2 regions of the Achromobacter deleyi genome follow, and region 2 is predicted to be linked to the other one. Evidence: riboswitches for the same ligand, from Rfam matches in the RefSeq annotation. Region 2 holds a riboswitch; the other holds the start of a gene.
What was found. Region 2 has a riboswitch for glycine ahead of I6I07_RS18230 (D-amino acid dehydrogenase). Riboswitches for the same ligand answer to the same signal wherever they lie in the genome.

Region 1 (7,562 bases), 1.6 Mb from region 2:
AGGTCGACCAGGTCGACGTTGCCGTTGGCGTCGGACGCCACCACCACCACTTCCATGCCGGCCAGCTGCGCCGACGCGGGGTTGGTGCCGTGGGCCGACGACGGGATCAGGCAGATGTTGCGCTGGTGCTGGCCGTTGGCCTGGTGGTAGCCGCGGATCGCCAGCAGGCCGGCGTATTCGCCCTGCGCGCCCGAGTTGGGCTGCAGGCTGATGTTGTCGTAGCCGGTGATTTCGCACAGCGCGGCCGACAGGCGCGTGATCAGTTCGTCGTAGCCCTTGCTCTGCGAGGCGGGCGCGAACGGGTGCACCAGCGCGAACTCGGGCCAGGTGATGGGGATCATCTCGGCCGTGGCGTTCAGCTTCATGGTGCACGAACCCAGCGGGATCATGGTGCGGTCCAGCGCCAGGTCCTTGTCGGCCAGCTTGCGCAGGTAGCGCAGCATGTCGGTCTCGGACTGCACGCTGGAGAACACCGGATGCTTGAGGATGGCGCTTTCGCGCGCCACGGCGGCGGGAATGCCGCCGGCGGCGGCGGCGTCCAGCGCGTCGACGTCCAGTTCGACGTCATCGTGCTCCAGGCCGGCGGCGAACACGTTCACCAGGGCCTGCAGGTCGGCGGCGGTGACGGTCTCGTCCAGCGACACGGCCAGGCGGGCGCCGTCGACGCGGCGCAGGTTGACGTGCTCGCACTCGGCGGCCGTCAGGATGGCCGGGGTGGCCGGGCCGGTTTCCAGCAGCAGCGTGTCGAAGAAGGTGTCGTTGGCGACCTTGATGCCCAGCTTGCCGAGTTCGGCGCGCAGGATGGCGGTGTAGCGCTGCACGCGCTCGGCGATGCGGCGGATGCCGGCCGGGCCGTGCCAGACGGCGTACATGCCGGCCATCACGGCCAGCAGCACTTGCGCGGTGCAGATGTTCGAGGTGGCCTTCTCGCGGCGGATGTGCTGTTCGCGCGTCTGCAGGGCCAGGCGCATCGCCGGGTTGCCCTGGGCGTCCTTGGACACGCCGACCAGGCGGCCGGCCATGTTGCGCTTGAAGGCGTCCTTGCAGGCCATGAAGCCGGCGTGCGGGCCGCCGAAACCGAACGGCACGCCGAAGCGCTGGGCCGAACCGATGGCGATGTCCGCGCCCCACTCGCCCGGCGCGGCCAGCAGCGCCAGCGCCAGCAGGTCGGTGGCGACGGCCACCACCGCGCCTTGCGCGTGGGCGGCCTCGGCCAGCTTGCGGTAGTCGGCCACCGAGCCGGTGCTGTGCGGGTACTGCAGCAGCACGCCGAAGCACTCCGGCAGGCCTTCGGCCTCGTCGCCGATGGCGATCTCGATGTCCAGGCCCTCGGCGCGCGTGCGCACGACTTCGATGGTCTGCGGATGCACGTGGCGCGAGATGAAGAACACCGGGCTCTGCGACTTGGCGCCGCGGCGCGCCAGCGTCATGGCTTCGGCGGCGGCGGTGCTTTCATCGAGCAGCGAGGCGTTGGAGATGTCCAGCCCGGTCAGGTCGGCGACCATGGTCTGGTAGTTCAGCAGGGCCTCCAGGCGGCCCTGCGAGATCTCGGGCTGGTACGGCGTGTAGGCCGTGTACCAGGCGGGATTCTCGAGAATGTTGCGCAACACCACGTTGGGCGTCTGCGTGCCGTAGTACCCCTGGCCGATGTAGTTGCGGAAGACCTTGTTGCGGCCGGCGATCTGCTTCAGCTCGGCCAGCACGTCGGCTTCGCTGCGCGACGGCGGCAGCGCCAGCGGCGCCTGGCTGCGGATCTTGGGCGGCACGACTTCTTCGATCAGGGCGTCCAGGCTGGGGCTGCCGATCGCGGCGAGCATGGCGGCCTGGTCGGCGTCGGAGGGGCCGATGTGGCGGGGAATGAAGTCGGTGTGGGTGTCTAGGGCGCGCGACATGGGGGGATCTCGAGATGGCGGTGTCGTCGGAGGGACGGACGGTGATGCATGGACGGGCGGCGGCGCCAGCGCCGCGCCCGCCCTGACGGGCTTAGCCGTTGGCGACGGCTTCGTAGCCGGCCGCGTCCAGCAGCTTGTCGGCATCGGCGGCGTTGACCGGCTTGATCTTGAAGATCCAGGCGGTGAAGGCCGATTCGTTGATCAGGTTGGGGTTGCTTTCCAGCTCGTCGTTGAAGGCAACGATTTCGCCGGCCACGGGCGCGTAGATGTCGGAGGCGGCCTTGACCGACTCGACCACGCCGGCGGTCTCGCCCGCGTTCAGCTTGGCGCCGACCTTGACGTCGCCGACGAAGACCAGGTCACCCAGCTGGTCCTGGGCGGTATCGGTGATGCCGACGACGAACACGTCGCCTTCGGCTTTGACCCATTCATGGGACTCGGTGTACTTGCGATCGGTGGGCAGACTCATGGGAACTCCTGGGGGATTCGGATAAGGAAATGGTGTTGCGCGCCTCGCGCCGCCGGCCCTGCCCCAAGGGGCCGGCCAGCGCCGCGAAGCTTCGAGTTTACGAGTGTTCGACGGCTTTGCCGTTACGGACAAACGGCAGTTTGCAGACCAGCGCGGGCACCCACTTGCCGCGGATGTCGACCTCGACCGTGTCGCCCGCGGCCACGCCTTGCGGCAGGCGCGCGAAGCCGATCGAGACGCCCAGGGTCGGCGACATGGTGCCGCTGGTGAGCTCGCCCACGCCGTGCGGGGTGCGCACCGCCATGTGGGCGCGCATCACGCCGCGCTCCTGCAGTTTCAGGCCGATGAAGGCGGCGGGCGTGGCGAACTGCTCCAGCGCGTCGCGGCCGATGAAACGGCGCTCGGGGTTTTTCAGGGACACCGTCCAGGTCAGCGCGGCTTCGCCGGGCTGGGTCAGTTCGTCCATGTCCTGGCCGTACAGGTTCATGCCGGCTTCCAGGCGCAGCGTGTCGCGCGCGCCCAGGCCCGCCGGGCGCACGCCCTGGGCCGCCAGGTCGCGCCACAGTTGCACCGCCTCGGTGGCGGGCAGCACGATCTCGAAACCGTCTTCGCCGGTGTAGCCGGTGCGCGCCACCAGGGTGTCGTCGCCGACGCGGGCGGCCACGAACGGGGTCAGCGGCTCGCTGGCGGCCTGCCAGGCCGGACGCGCGGCCCAGACCTTGGCGCGGGCGTTGGGGCCCTGCACGGCGATCATGGCCAAGTCGCGGCGCGGCGTGATGGTGACGTCGAACTTGCCGGCCTGCCTGACGCGCTGCATCCAGGCCATGTCCTTGTCGGCCGTGCCGGCGTTGACCACCACGCGCCATTCATCGGCGGCGAAGAAGTAGACGATCAGGTCGTCGATGACGCCGCCCTGCGGGTTCAGCATGCAGGTGTAGAGCGCCTTGCCGGGCACGGTCAGCTTGGCTACGTCGTTGGCCACCAGGCGCTGCAGGAAGGCGAAGGCGTCGGGGCCGGTGACGTCGGCGTTGAGCATGTGCGACACGTCGAACATGCCGGCGTCCTGGCGCACCGCGTGGTGCTCTTCCAGTTGCGAGCCGTAGGCCAGGGGCATGTCCCAGCCGCCGAAATCGACCATGCGGGCGCCGGAGGCGATGTGTTCGTCGGCCAGCGGGGTGCGTTTGAGGGTTGCGGACATGCGCGGGTACTCCGGAGCGGCAGCGGGGCCAGGGTTACGGAATGCCGCCGGCGGACAGGAAACGCCCGCGCAACGGCTGAATTTTCCGCCCCTCTGTCCTTTTGCCTGAGAGTTGCCCCGCGTGGCGGGTTTGCACCTTCGGCGCCTGGGCTGCGCGCTATGTCCCTATTTGGGCAGCGGCGCCAGGTCTCTCCAGAGTGCTGCTTTGCCGCGTCCGCGCGGTAAAAACCGGGACAGGGCAAACATGCGCGGTATGGGATACCTGAGCGATTCTGGGCGAATTGCGCCTTCGGCGGCGGCCGCGGACGGCCGCTCTCTCCCGCAACATGCGTGACAGCGCCGAAAGCATACCGCGAAACGCAGTTCCGTTGTTGATCCGCGGCCTCGATCCGAGGCCGCGGGCCGGCCCCCGCGAGGCGGCCGCTCAGCCCAGCGCGGTGTCCAGCAGCATCATCAGCACGAAGCCCAGCATCAGCCCGCAGGTGGCGTAGACCTCGTGCCCCTTGCGGTGCGATTCGGGGATGATCTCGTGGCTGATCACGAACAGCATCGCCCCGGCGGCGAAGCCCAGCCCCCACGGCAGCAGCGCCGCCGACCAGCCCACCACCGCCGCGCCCAGCACCGCGCCGACCGGCTCGACCAGGCCCGACAGCATGCCCAGCGCCACCGCGAACGCGCGCTTGTAGCCGGCGGCGATCAGGGCCACCGCCACCACCAGCCCTTCGGGAATGTCCTGGATGGCGATGCCGGTGGCCAACGCCGTGCCGCGCACCGGATCGTTGCCGGCGTAGCCCACGCCGATGGCCAGGCCCTCGGGCAGGTTGTGCAGCGTGATCGCGAAGACGAACAGCCAGGTGCGGCGCAGGCGGTGCGCCTCGATGCCCTCGCGGCCCTTGATGAAATGTTCGTGCGGCAACAGCCGGTCCATCAGCAGCAGCACCGCCGCGCCCAGCAGGATGGCGGCGCCCACCGTCAGGCCCGCGCCCCAAGGGCCGGCGCCCTGGGCCTCGGCCGCCGTGATGCCCGGCGCCACCAGCGAAAAGGCGCTGGCCGCCAGCATCACGCCGGCGCCGAAGCCGAACATGCTGTCCTGCATCTTCTGCGGGATGGTGCGCGCGAACAGCACCGGCAGCGTGCCGGCCGCGGTGGCGCCGGCCGCCACCATGCCGCCCAGCAGCGCGTCGGCCACGTGCGGCGCATTGGCATCGAAATAGACCCACGCCTGGTGCAGGCCCAGGCAGGCGACCAGCACCGCCAGCGTCCACACGCTGACGCTGGTGGCCGCGGGCCGGATGCGATGACGGCTGAAGGTGTTCATGGACTGCTGGCCTCCGCGCAACCCGGAATCAGCCCACGGCGGCGGCGTAACGGCGCGCCACCTCGGACCAGTCGATCACGTTGTAGAAGGCGCCGATGTATTCCGGCCGGCGGTTCTGGTACTTCAGATAATAGGCGTGTTCCCACACATCCAGCCCCAGGATCGGCGTATTGCCCTGCATCAGCGGGCTGTCCTGGTTGGCGCTGCTTTCCACCACCAGCTTGCCGGCCGGCGTCACGCTGAGCCAGGCCCAGCCGCTGCCGAAGCGCGTCAGCGCCGCCTTGGTGAAGGCTTCGCGGAAGGCCGCGTGGCCGCCCAGTTCGGCGTCGATGGCGCGGGCCAGCGCGCCATCGGGCTCGCCGCCGCCCTGCGGCGACATCACCGACCAGAACAGGCTGTGGTTGGCGTGGCCGCCACCGTTGTTGCGCACCGCGCCGCGGATGGCCTCGGGCAGTTGGTCAATGCGCGCCACCAGGGCGTCGACCGGCTCGTCGGTGGCGATGCCGGCGCCGTCCAGCGCGGCGTTCAGGTTGTTGACGTAGGTCTGGTGGTGCTTGCTGTGGTGGATTTCCATCGTCAGCGCGTCGATGTTGGGTTCGAGCGCGTCGTAGGCGTAAGGCAGGGGCGGCAAGGTGTAGGCCAAGGCGGTCTCCGTCGGGCGACGCTGCCGGTGATGACAAGCGTCTGATTTTTAGAAATACAAATGATAGGTATTTTTATTTGATATCACAACGATAACGTTGCAATGCCTGTCATGTGGACAGGCTATCGCCCGCGCAGCAAGGGTCGTGCCCGCCTACAGTGCGTTGCCGCAGGCCACGCCCGAGGCCCAGGCCCACTGGAAGTTGTAGCCGCCGAGCCAGCCGGTGACGTCCACGGCCTCGCCGATGAAGTACAGGCCGGGGGTGGTCTTGGCCTGCATCGACTTCTGGTCCAGCCCGCGGGTGTCGACCCCGCCGCGCATGACCTCGGCTTTCTTGTAGCCGGCGGTGCCGCTGGGCACCAGCGTCCATTGGTGGATGTCTTGTGCCAGGGCGCGCAGGGTCTTGTCGGGCGCGTCGGCCAGGCGCAGCGCCGCCAGGCCCGGCTTGCCGCCCTGCTCCGCCAGCTGCAGCCAGCGGTCGGCCAGGCGCTTGGGCCACAGGCCGGCCAGCACCGTGTGCAATTGCTGCCGGTTGCCGGACTTGGCGGCCAGCAGTTCGGCGGCCAGGTCGCGCCCCGGCGCCAGGTCGATGACGATCGGCTCGCCCGGTTTCCAGAAGCTGGAGATCTGCAGGATGGCCGGGCCCGACAGGCCGCGATGGGTGAACAGCAGGTCCTCGAGGAACTCGCCGCGCGCCTTGCCTTGCCCCGTGGCCAGGTTGACCTCGAGCGCCACGCCGGACAGTTCCGACAACGGCTGCCAATGCGCCGGATCGAAGGTCAGCGGCACCAGCGCCGGCCGCGGCTCGACCACCTTCAGGCCGAACTGGCGCGCCAGCTTCAGGCCGAAGTCGGTGGCGCCCAGTTGCGGGATCGCCATGCCGCCCGTGGCCACCACCAGCTTGGCCGCGCGGATCGCGCCCTGGCTGGTGCGCAGTTCGAAGCCGGCCTCGCCATGGGCCACTTCGGCCACCTGGCAACCCATGCGCCACTGCACGCCGCCGGCGTCGCATTCGGCGCGCAGCATCTCGATGATGGATTCGCTGGAATCGTCGCAGAACAGCTGGCCGCGGTGCTTCTCGTGCCAGGCGATGCGGTGGCGCTTGAGCAGCGCCAGGAAATCCTGCGGCGTGTAGCCCGCCAACGCCGACCGGCAGAAATGCGGATTGTCGGACAGGAAGTTGGCGGGGCCGGCGCCGAGGTTGGTGAAGTTGCAGCGGCCGCCGCCGGAGATGCGGATCTTCTCGGCCAGCCGCTCGGCGTGATCCACCAGCACCACGCGCAGGCCGCGCTGACCGGCGACCGCGGCACACATCATGCCAGCGGCGCCGGCGCCGAGAACGGCGACATCGAACATCAAGACTCCGGACCCGATCAGTCTTCGATCAGGCAGTCAACGTAGTAACGCTTCTCGCCGTCCGGACCCACTTCGTCGGCCAGGCCGTGGATGTAGGTTTCGAAGCCCGGGAAGCGCTCGTTGAACTCACGCGCGAACTGCAGGTACTGGACGATGGTGCGGTTGAAGCGCTCGCCCGGGATCAGCAGCGGGATGCCCGGAGGATACGGCGTCAGCAGCACGCCGGTGACGCGGCCTTCCAGCTGGTCGATGTCGACACGCTCGACCTCGCGGTGCGCCATGCGGGCGAAGGCGTCGGACGGCTTGAGCGCCGGCACCATGTCGCTCAGGTACATCTCGGTGGTCAGGCGGGCCACGTCGCGCTCGCGGTAGGCCTCGTGGATCTGCTGGCACAGGTCGCGCAGGCCCATGCGCTCGTAGCGGCGATGGCCACGGCAGAAGTCCGGCAGGATGCGCCACAGCGGCTGGTTGCGGTCGTAGTCGTCCTTGAACTGCTGCAGCGCGGTCAGCAGCGTGTTCCAGCGGCCCTTGGTGATGCCGATGGTGAACAGGATGAAGAACGAATACAGGCCGGTCTTCTCGACCACGACGCCGTGCTCGGTCAGGTACTTGGAGACCAGCGCGGCGGGGATGCCGGTTTCGCCGAAGCTGCCCGACATGTCCAGCCCCGGCGTGATGACCGTGGC
Region 2 (7,562 bases):
GTTCGCGGTGGTGCTGTGGTCGGTGCCCGCGGTGCGGCTGTCCAGGGCGACGATACGCGGCGCGATGCGCGGCATCCTCAGGAGCCGGGCCTTGCTCGCGGTGTTCGGCGCGACCGCGCTGATCGTCACCGGCAATTTCCTGGCGTACACCTACATCGCGCCCTATCTCGAACAGGTCGCACGGCAGTCGCCGGCCGACATCAGCCTGATGTTGTTGCTGTATGGCGCGGCCGGCGTGCTGGCCAATTTCGCGATTGCGCCATTGGCCGCGCGCGCGCTGCGCGCCAGCCTGGCGCTCGTCACCGCGATGCTGGCCGCCAGTCTGCTGGCCATGCACCTGGCGATCGACAGCCACGCGGCCATGGCCGCCATGATGGTGCTGTGGGGCGCGGCCTACGGGGCGCTGCCGGTGCTGTTGCAGACGTCCGTCTTCAATGGCGCCGCGCGGATCGAGGGCGGGGCGGATGGCGCCACCTCGATCAACGTCGCGGTCTTCAATGCGGCCATCGGCCTGGGCGCGCTGGTCGGCGGGCTGCTCATCAACGGGGCGGGTCCCGCGCGCATTCCGGTCGCGGCGGGCGCGTTTGTCGTGGCGGGGCTGGCGCTGGTCATCGCCAGCGGCCGGCGGGCCGCCTGATCTTCAAGCTTCGCGAGGGCTGCCGGATTGACCGCACCAGGCACGGCGGGCTATGTTCGCCGGAACATCAAATCCGGCTTGAAGATCATGAACCCTTCCCGCATGCTGCCCGGCACGCGCGCCCTGCGGACTTTCGAGGCCGCGGGGCGGCTGCTCAACTTCACCCGCGCCGCGGACGAGGTGGGCCTGACGCCCGCGGCGGTCAGCTATCAGATCAAGGAAATCGAGGACCAGCTGGGCCTGGTGCTGTTCACCCGCAGCAGCCGCAGCATCCAGCTGACGCCGGCCGGCGCGGTCCTGCTGGAAGCCGCCGCCGACGCGCTCGATGGATTGCGGCGCGCGGTCGGCCGCGCCCAGCGCATGGCGCGCGGCGCCGGCCACCTGCGCCTGTCGCTGGAGGCGCGCTTCGCCACTCATTGGCTATTGCCGCGCCTGGCGCGCTTTCGAGCGGCCCATCCGGGCCTGGAACTGACGTTCGACATCAGCGACCAGGTGCGCGATTTCGAGGTGGACGACATCGACGCCGCGATCCGCTTCGGCGCGGGCCGCTACCCGGGTACGCGGGCCGACCGCCTGTTCGCCACGACGCTGGCGCCGATCGCCAGTCCCGCCTTGCTCGCCAGCGGACCCGCCATCGCCTCGCCGCGCGACCTGGCGCACTATCCCTTGTGTCACGTCGATTGCGTGGCCGAGGGCATGGTCTGGCCGGACTGGCGGATGTGGCTGGCGGCGGCCGGCGTGGCGGACGTCGACGCCAGCCGCAGCCTGGCCTTTCCGGATTCCAGTCATGTGGCGCAGGCGGCGCTGGACGGCAGCGCCGTCGGCCTGCTGGAACCGGCCATGGTCGAGGCCGATCTGGCTCGCGGACGGCTGGTCAGGCTGTTCGATATCGACGTCGGCATGGCGCCGGACTTCGCTTATTACCTGGTCTATCCGCAAGGCAGCGCGGAGGATGCGCGGGTGCTGGCGTTGCGGGATTGGCTGCGCCAGGAAGCCGGGACGTTGGACCTGGTGCGGTGACGACGTTCACGAGCGTTCAATCCTCGTCGTTTTCGTCCATGTCATCCAGTCGGGCAAAGACTGCTTTTGCAGGAGACGTTCGGCCTGCCTCGATTTCCTGTTGTCCTTGCAAGAGGATTTGAAGGAGCGCTTGGGCTTGCTCTTGCAGGGGTTCGAGGTGGATATCGTCAGGCATTATCGTGACGCTGCGTTGAGGTCTTGGGGGCAGTTGTCCGTGAATCGCAGGCGGACAAGATGCGACGGGCGAGTTTGGGGCTGCCCATCGCCTTGTCATTGGCAGCCGCGAGCTTACAACGGCCTCATGACCGTTCCAAGCGCCTGCAGGTAGCCTTCAGTCTGACATCAAGGCAGCGCCACCGCCTCCCTGACGCTCGCCGCCAGCATCTGCGCCGTCGCCGCCGACAGCGTCCAGCCCAGGTGTCCGTGGCCGGTGTTGTAGAAGACGCCCGGTCGCTTGCCCGGGCCGACGCGCGGCATCATGTCGGGCATCATCGGCCGCAGGCCGCACCACGGCACCACGCGCGCGGTGCGCACGCCGGGGAAATGGCGGCGGGTCCAGTCCACCAGGGGCTGGATGCGTTCGGCGCGGATGTCCAGGTTGAAGCCGTTGAACTCGGCGGTGCCGGCCACGCGGAAGCGCTCGCCCAGGCGGCTGGTGACGATCTTGGCGGCCTCGTCCAGCAGGCTCACGGTGGGCGCGGCCGCCTGGCTCGCGGCGTCGTCCAGGTGCACGCTGATCGAATAGCCCTTGACCGGGTAGATGTTCAGGCGGTCGCCCAGTTGCCGCGCGAACTGGCGGCTGGCGGCGCCGGCGCAGACCACGATGGCGTCGGCCTCGTGCTGTTCGCGCCGCGCGCCGTCCTCGCGCGCCACGTCCAGCACGTAGGGCAGGCCGTCGCGGCTGATGGCGCGGATGTCGGCATCCTGTTCGAAACGCACGCCGCGCCGCAGGCACGCCTGCGCCAGGCCGCTGGTGAATTTGTGGATGTCGCCGGTGGCGTCGGACGGCGTGTAGAAGCCGCCGTGGCAGGGCGTGCTCAGCGTCGGTTCGATGCCGCGGATTTCCTCCGGCGTGACGGCGTGCCGCTCCAGCCCGCCCTCGCGCAGCAGCGCGTTGGCGCGGCGCGCGGTCTCGAAGCTGGCGGCGTCGTGATAGATGTGCAGGATGCCGCGGCGTTGCAGGTCGAAGTCGATGCCTTCCTCGACCGCCATGGCGTACAGGTGCTCGCGCGCCTCGATCGCCATGCGGGTGGTGGCGATGGTGTTCTGGCGGTAGTTGCGGATCTGCCCCATGAACTGGGCCAGCCACGAATACTTGTGCCAGCTCGGCCGCGGGTTGAGCAGCAGCGGCGCGTTGTGGCGGCCGAGCCAGCGCAGGCCCTTCATGACGGTGGCGGCGCTGTTCCAGACTTCGGCGTTGCTGGCGGACAGCTGGCCGCCGTTGGCGTAGGAGGTCTCCATGGCGGGATAGCGTTGGCGGTCGTAGACGGTGACGTCGTAGCCCAGTTTGCTCAAGGCGTAGGCGGACGTGACGCCGGTGATACCGGCGCCGATGATGGCGATGCGGGGCATGATGGCTCCAGATGGCATGGCCACGACCCAACGGCCGCGGCACCCCATCTGTCTCTGTACCTGAGAGCTTCACCCGCGCGCGGTGGCGCGGGTTCCCCTTCGGTGGGCGCCAGGCGCCTCTCTCCAGATTGTCTAGACCGCGCAGTCCTGTTGCCTGAGAGTTTCCGGGGCGGTTGCTCCGTCGGCGCCCGCCACGGGGGACGGGACTCTTCTGCGGGGTTTTGAATCGACGAAACCGAGAATAGCCAAAATTCGTCGCGCGCGGCACTCAGGGTTAATACCAGGGTGGCGCGGGATTGGCTCTACACTGGGCGCCGACCCGCCGGCACGCGCCGGCCAAGAAAACGATAGGACGATCTCGCATGCGCGCTCCGGCAATGCCTCGTGTTTCCCCGCGGTCCACGACCCCTGCGTTGGCCCTGACCCTGGCCCTGAGCCTGATGCTGGCCGGCGCCGCCTCGGCCGGTCCGGCCGCGACGCCGGCCGCCTCCCCGGCCGCCGGCGCACAGGCGCCCGCCGCCAGGTCATCCACGGCGCCGGCTGCCGCACCCGCCAAGGCCGATCGCGCCACGGCCGCCGTCGACGCCGCGGTGGCCGACGTCATGCGCCAGTACGGCATCGCCGGCATGGCCATCGGCGTCAGCCGCGACGGCGAGCAGCGCTTCTTCAACTACGGCGACGCCTCGCGCGCGCCGCGCCGCGCGGTCTCCAGCGACACGCTGTTCGAGCTGGGCTCGATCAGCAAGACCTTCACCGTCACGCTGGCCGCCTACGCGCAGGCCACGGGGCGCCTGTCGCTGGCCGACAGCCCGGCCAAGTGGGTGCCCGAGCTGCAAGGCAGCGAATTCGCCAAGCTGACGCTGGTGAACCTGGCCACGCACACCGCCGGCGGTTTCCCCTTGCAGGTGCCGGACGCGGTGCAGACCATGGCGCAGCTGATGGACTACCTGAAGGCCTGGACGCCGCAATACGCGCCCGGCACGCGGCGCACCTACGCCAATCCCGGCATCGGCATGCTGGGCGTGGTGGCGGCGCGCGCGCTGGGCGAGCCCTACGTGGTGGCGATGGAGCAGCGGCTGCTTCCCAAGCTGGGCCTGCGCGACACCTACCTGGAAGTGCCGCCGCGCAAGATGCCCGACTACGCCCAGGGCTACGACAAGCAGGACGCGCCGGTGCGCGTGAATCCGGGCGTGCTGGCCGACGAGGCCTACGGCGTGAAGTCCAGCGCCCGCGACATGCTGCGCTTCGTCGAGATCAACCTGGGCACCGCGCCGGTCGATGCCACGCTGCAGCGCGCCATCGCCGAGACCCACACCGGCTATTACCAGCTGGGCGCGATCACGCAGGACCTGATCTGGGAGCAGTACCGCTATCCGGTGTCGGTGGACGATCTGGTGCACGGCAATTCCGCCAAGGTTTCGTTCGAAACCCTGCCGGTCCAGGCGCTGCAACCGCCGCTGGCGCCGCAGCAGGCGGTGTGGATCAACAAGACCGGCGCCACCAATGGCTTCGGCGCCTACGTGGCGTTCGTGCCGTCGCGCAAGCTCGGCATCGTGATCCTGGCCAACCGCAACTATCCCAACGAGGCGCGGGTGCGGCTGGCGTTGCGCCTGCTCAAGGCGCTGGCGCCGTAAAGGCCGCGCCCGCCGCCGGCCTTCATGATCCGACGGTTGCGGCTGCTTCGCCGGCCGTCCTGGCGCCATCGAACTTCGGCAGCAACCCCATGATCTCCAGCCGCGCGCACAGCTCGCCCAGCCGCCGCAGCTTGTACGCCTCCACGTCCACGCCGGCATAGTCGTAGAAGCCTTGGCCCTCGCGCAGGCCGTTGCGCCCCTGTTCCATGTTGCGTTCGATGATGGCCGGGGCCGCGAAGCGCGGATCGAGCGCGCCGGACAGGTAGCGCGAGGCGTAGTAGAGGATGTCGCCGCCGCCCCAGTCGATGAATTCCAGCAGTCCCAGCACCGAGAAGCGCAGGCCGAAGCCCAGCCGCACGGCGGTGTCGATGTCCTCGGCGCTGGCCACGCCTTCCTCGACCATGCGGGCGGCCTCGTTCATGGCCAGGGCCTGGATGCGCGGCACGATGTAGCCGGCCGCCGGGGCGCATTGCACCGGCGTTTTGGCCGCCAGGCGCAGCACCGCCAGCAGCGCCTGCAGGGCCGCGTCGGAGGTCTGCGGGCCGCGGCTCACCTCCACCAGCGGGATCAGGTAGGCGGGGTTGAGCCAGTGCGCGTTGAGGAAGCGGCCGGGCTCGCGCACCATGCCGGCCAGCTCGGTGACCAGGAAGGTCGAGGTGGTGGAGGCGATGACGCTGTCCGCCGCGCAGACCTGGCCGAGCCAGGCGAAGGTGTCGCGCTTGATGTCCAGTTGTTCGGGTACCGCCTCGAACACCACGCGGGCGCGGGCCAGGTCGGCCACGGCGTCCTCGCGCGCCACCAGGCGCACGCGGCCCAGCGCGGTGTCGGCCTGGGCGTCGTCCAGCAGGCCCAGCCGCACCAGGGTGCCCAGTTCGCGCCGCAGTCCGCCCAGCACGCGGGCGAAGGTCTCGGCCCGCTCGCCGCGCGCGCGCGGCTTGATGTCGATCAGCGTGACCTCCAGTCCGGCATGCAGGTACGACAGGGCGATGCCCATGCCCATGCGGCCGGCGCCGATCACGCACAAGGTCCGGTCCATGGTCAGCATCCTTGCGCGAGCAGCGCGGCCATGTCGGCGCGCGACAACGTGTCCAGCCCCAGCGCTTCCAGCGTGCGGCCCTCGGCGTACAGGTCGCGGCCGGCGACGGCCGACGCCACGCTCAGCAGGCCCTGCGCCACCGGCGTGGGCACGCCGGCCCAGCGGCCGGTCGACACCAGGAACGACAGGCCCAGGCGCGTGTCTTCCAGCATGTAGCGGTGCGTGCCCAGGTCGATGGTTTCGCGCCAGTCGCCGCTGTCGGTCAGCTTGCCGTGGGCGCCGCGGCCGTACATCCATTCGTCGCCCTCGCTGGCGTAGTGGTCGGCCAGCGGAAAGTGCGGCGCGGCGTAGCCGAGCGCGGCGCGGATGGCGACGCGTTCGGCGTCCAGCGCGTCGGTCACGCGGCGGATCGACGGCTGCGTGCCTTCGTTGTGGATGTCCCAGCGCTCGAAGTGTTCGAGTGGACCGGCGTTCATCAGGATCAGCGGCGGATGGATCACCGGGCCGGCGTTCATCAGGGCGCCCGACAGCGCGTCCTCGATCGGCTCGACGCTGGGGTAGGCCCGCGCCAGCGTCTCGAACGCGGGGCCGGCCAGACGGCGGGGAAAAACGCCGGTGGGCAGGCGGGTGGCGTAGGCGCTGATGACGACGCGGTCGCCGTGCTTGCGCGCCAGATAGGGCAGCGTTCCGGTCTCGGCGAAGGCGACCTCGGCGCGGTTGCCGGCGTCCTTCAGGGCGCGGGCGAACAGATAGCTGCCGAAGGTGCCGGGCGGCAGGAACACCACCTGGCCGCCGCGCAGGTGCGGCGCCAGTTCGGGCGCCAGCGCGGCGTGCGTGGTCGACGGCAGCGGAATCACCAGCAGCGCCGCGTCCTCGGTGGCGCTGGCCAGGTCGGCGGCCAACGCGATCTGGCCGGGCGCGTCGCCCAGCGCGATGCGGCGCGTGCCGCGATAGTCGGTGACTTCCAGCGCGCCAGCGCGGCGCAGGCCGTCGAAGGCCGCGCCGTCGCGGCGCCACAGGCGCACCTGGTGTCCCTTTTCCGCCAGGTCGGCGGCCGCCGCGTAGCAGCCGTGGCCGCCTCCAATAACACCGATGCGCATAATCAAGCTCCTTCGAGAGAGCTTCGATGCTATCGACGGCGCGCGGGCGAGGCTGCGCCGCACGCGCAAGTTGCATACGGAATCGGCAACGAAATCGGCGCGGGCGGGCGCGGCGCCGTCATGCCGCGATGCGGGGAGGGGCCGCGCGGCGTGTCGCCGCGCGCGTCAACAGGCGCGGGCGCGGCGCTGCCTGAGCGTCTCGGACGGCAGGCAGCCGTAGCGCTTGCGGTAATGCGTGGCGAAGTGGCCGAAGCTGGTCACGCCGCAGCGCAGCAGGATGTCGGTGACGCTGTCGCCGTCGCGCGCCTCGGCCAGCGCCGCGTGCGCCCGCGCCAGGCGGCGGTTGCGCAGGTAGTCGCTGGGGCTCTGCTTGAGGAACTGGGTGAAGCCGTTCTGCAGCGTGCGGATCGAGACGCCGCAATGGGCCGCCAGGTCGGGCAGGGCGATGGGGGCGTCGATGTGGTCTTCGATGTAGTCGCGCGCCCGCCGCACGTGCAGCGGCAACGGCTGGCGGCGGTCGGCGCGCAGGGCCTCGGAGTAATTGTGCGGCAGCTGCATCAGCA

Region 1: linked by a shared signal. The riboswitch ahead of gcvT (glycine cleavage system aminomethyltransferase GcvT) and the one ahead of I6I07_RS18230 (D-amino acid dehydrogenase) in region 2 are both predicted to bind glycine.

What each region holds. Positions count from the first base shown of each region.
Region 1 is NZ_CP065997.1:2,423,098-2,430,659, reverse strand. It holds gene gcvP (aminomethyl-transferring glycine dehydrogenase) at 1-1,892, opposite strand, end outside; gene gcvH (glycine cleavage system protein GcvH) at 1,984-2,361, opposite strand; gene gcvT (glycine cleavage system aminomethyltransferase GcvT) at 2,459-3,559, opposite strand; glycine riboswitch at 3,643-3,765, opposite strand; glycine riboswitch at 3,799-3,891, opposite strand; gene I6I07_RS10940 (ZIP family metal transporter) at 3,984-4,877, opposite strand; gene I6I07_RS10935 (superoxide dismutase) at 4,906-5,520, opposite strand; gene I6I07_RS10930 (NAD(P)/FAD-dependent oxidoreductase) at 5,674-6,876, opposite strand; gene I6I07_RS10925 (arginine/lysine/ornithine decarboxylase) at 6,894-7,562, opposite strand, start outside.
Region 2 is NZ_CP065997.1:4,011,490-4,019,051, forward strand. It holds gene I6I07_RS18220 (MFS transporter) at 1-637, shown strand, start outside; gene I6I07_RS18225 (LysR substrate-binding domain-containing protein) at 725-1,657, shown strand; gene I6I07_RS18230 (D-amino acid dehydrogenase) at 2,000-3,229, opposite strand; glycine riboswitch at 3,274-3,360, opposite strand; glycine riboswitch at 3,362-3,453, opposite strand; gene ampC (class C beta-lactamase) at 3,607-4,863, shown strand; gene I6I07_RS18240 (3-hydroxybutyryl-CoA dehydrogenase) at 4,886-5,899, opposite strand; gene I6I07_RS18245 (NAD/NADP-dependent octopine/nopaline dehydrogenase family protein) at 5,902-6,999, opposite strand; gene I6I07_RS18250 (helix-turn-helix domain-containing protein) at 7,165-7,562, opposite strand, start outside.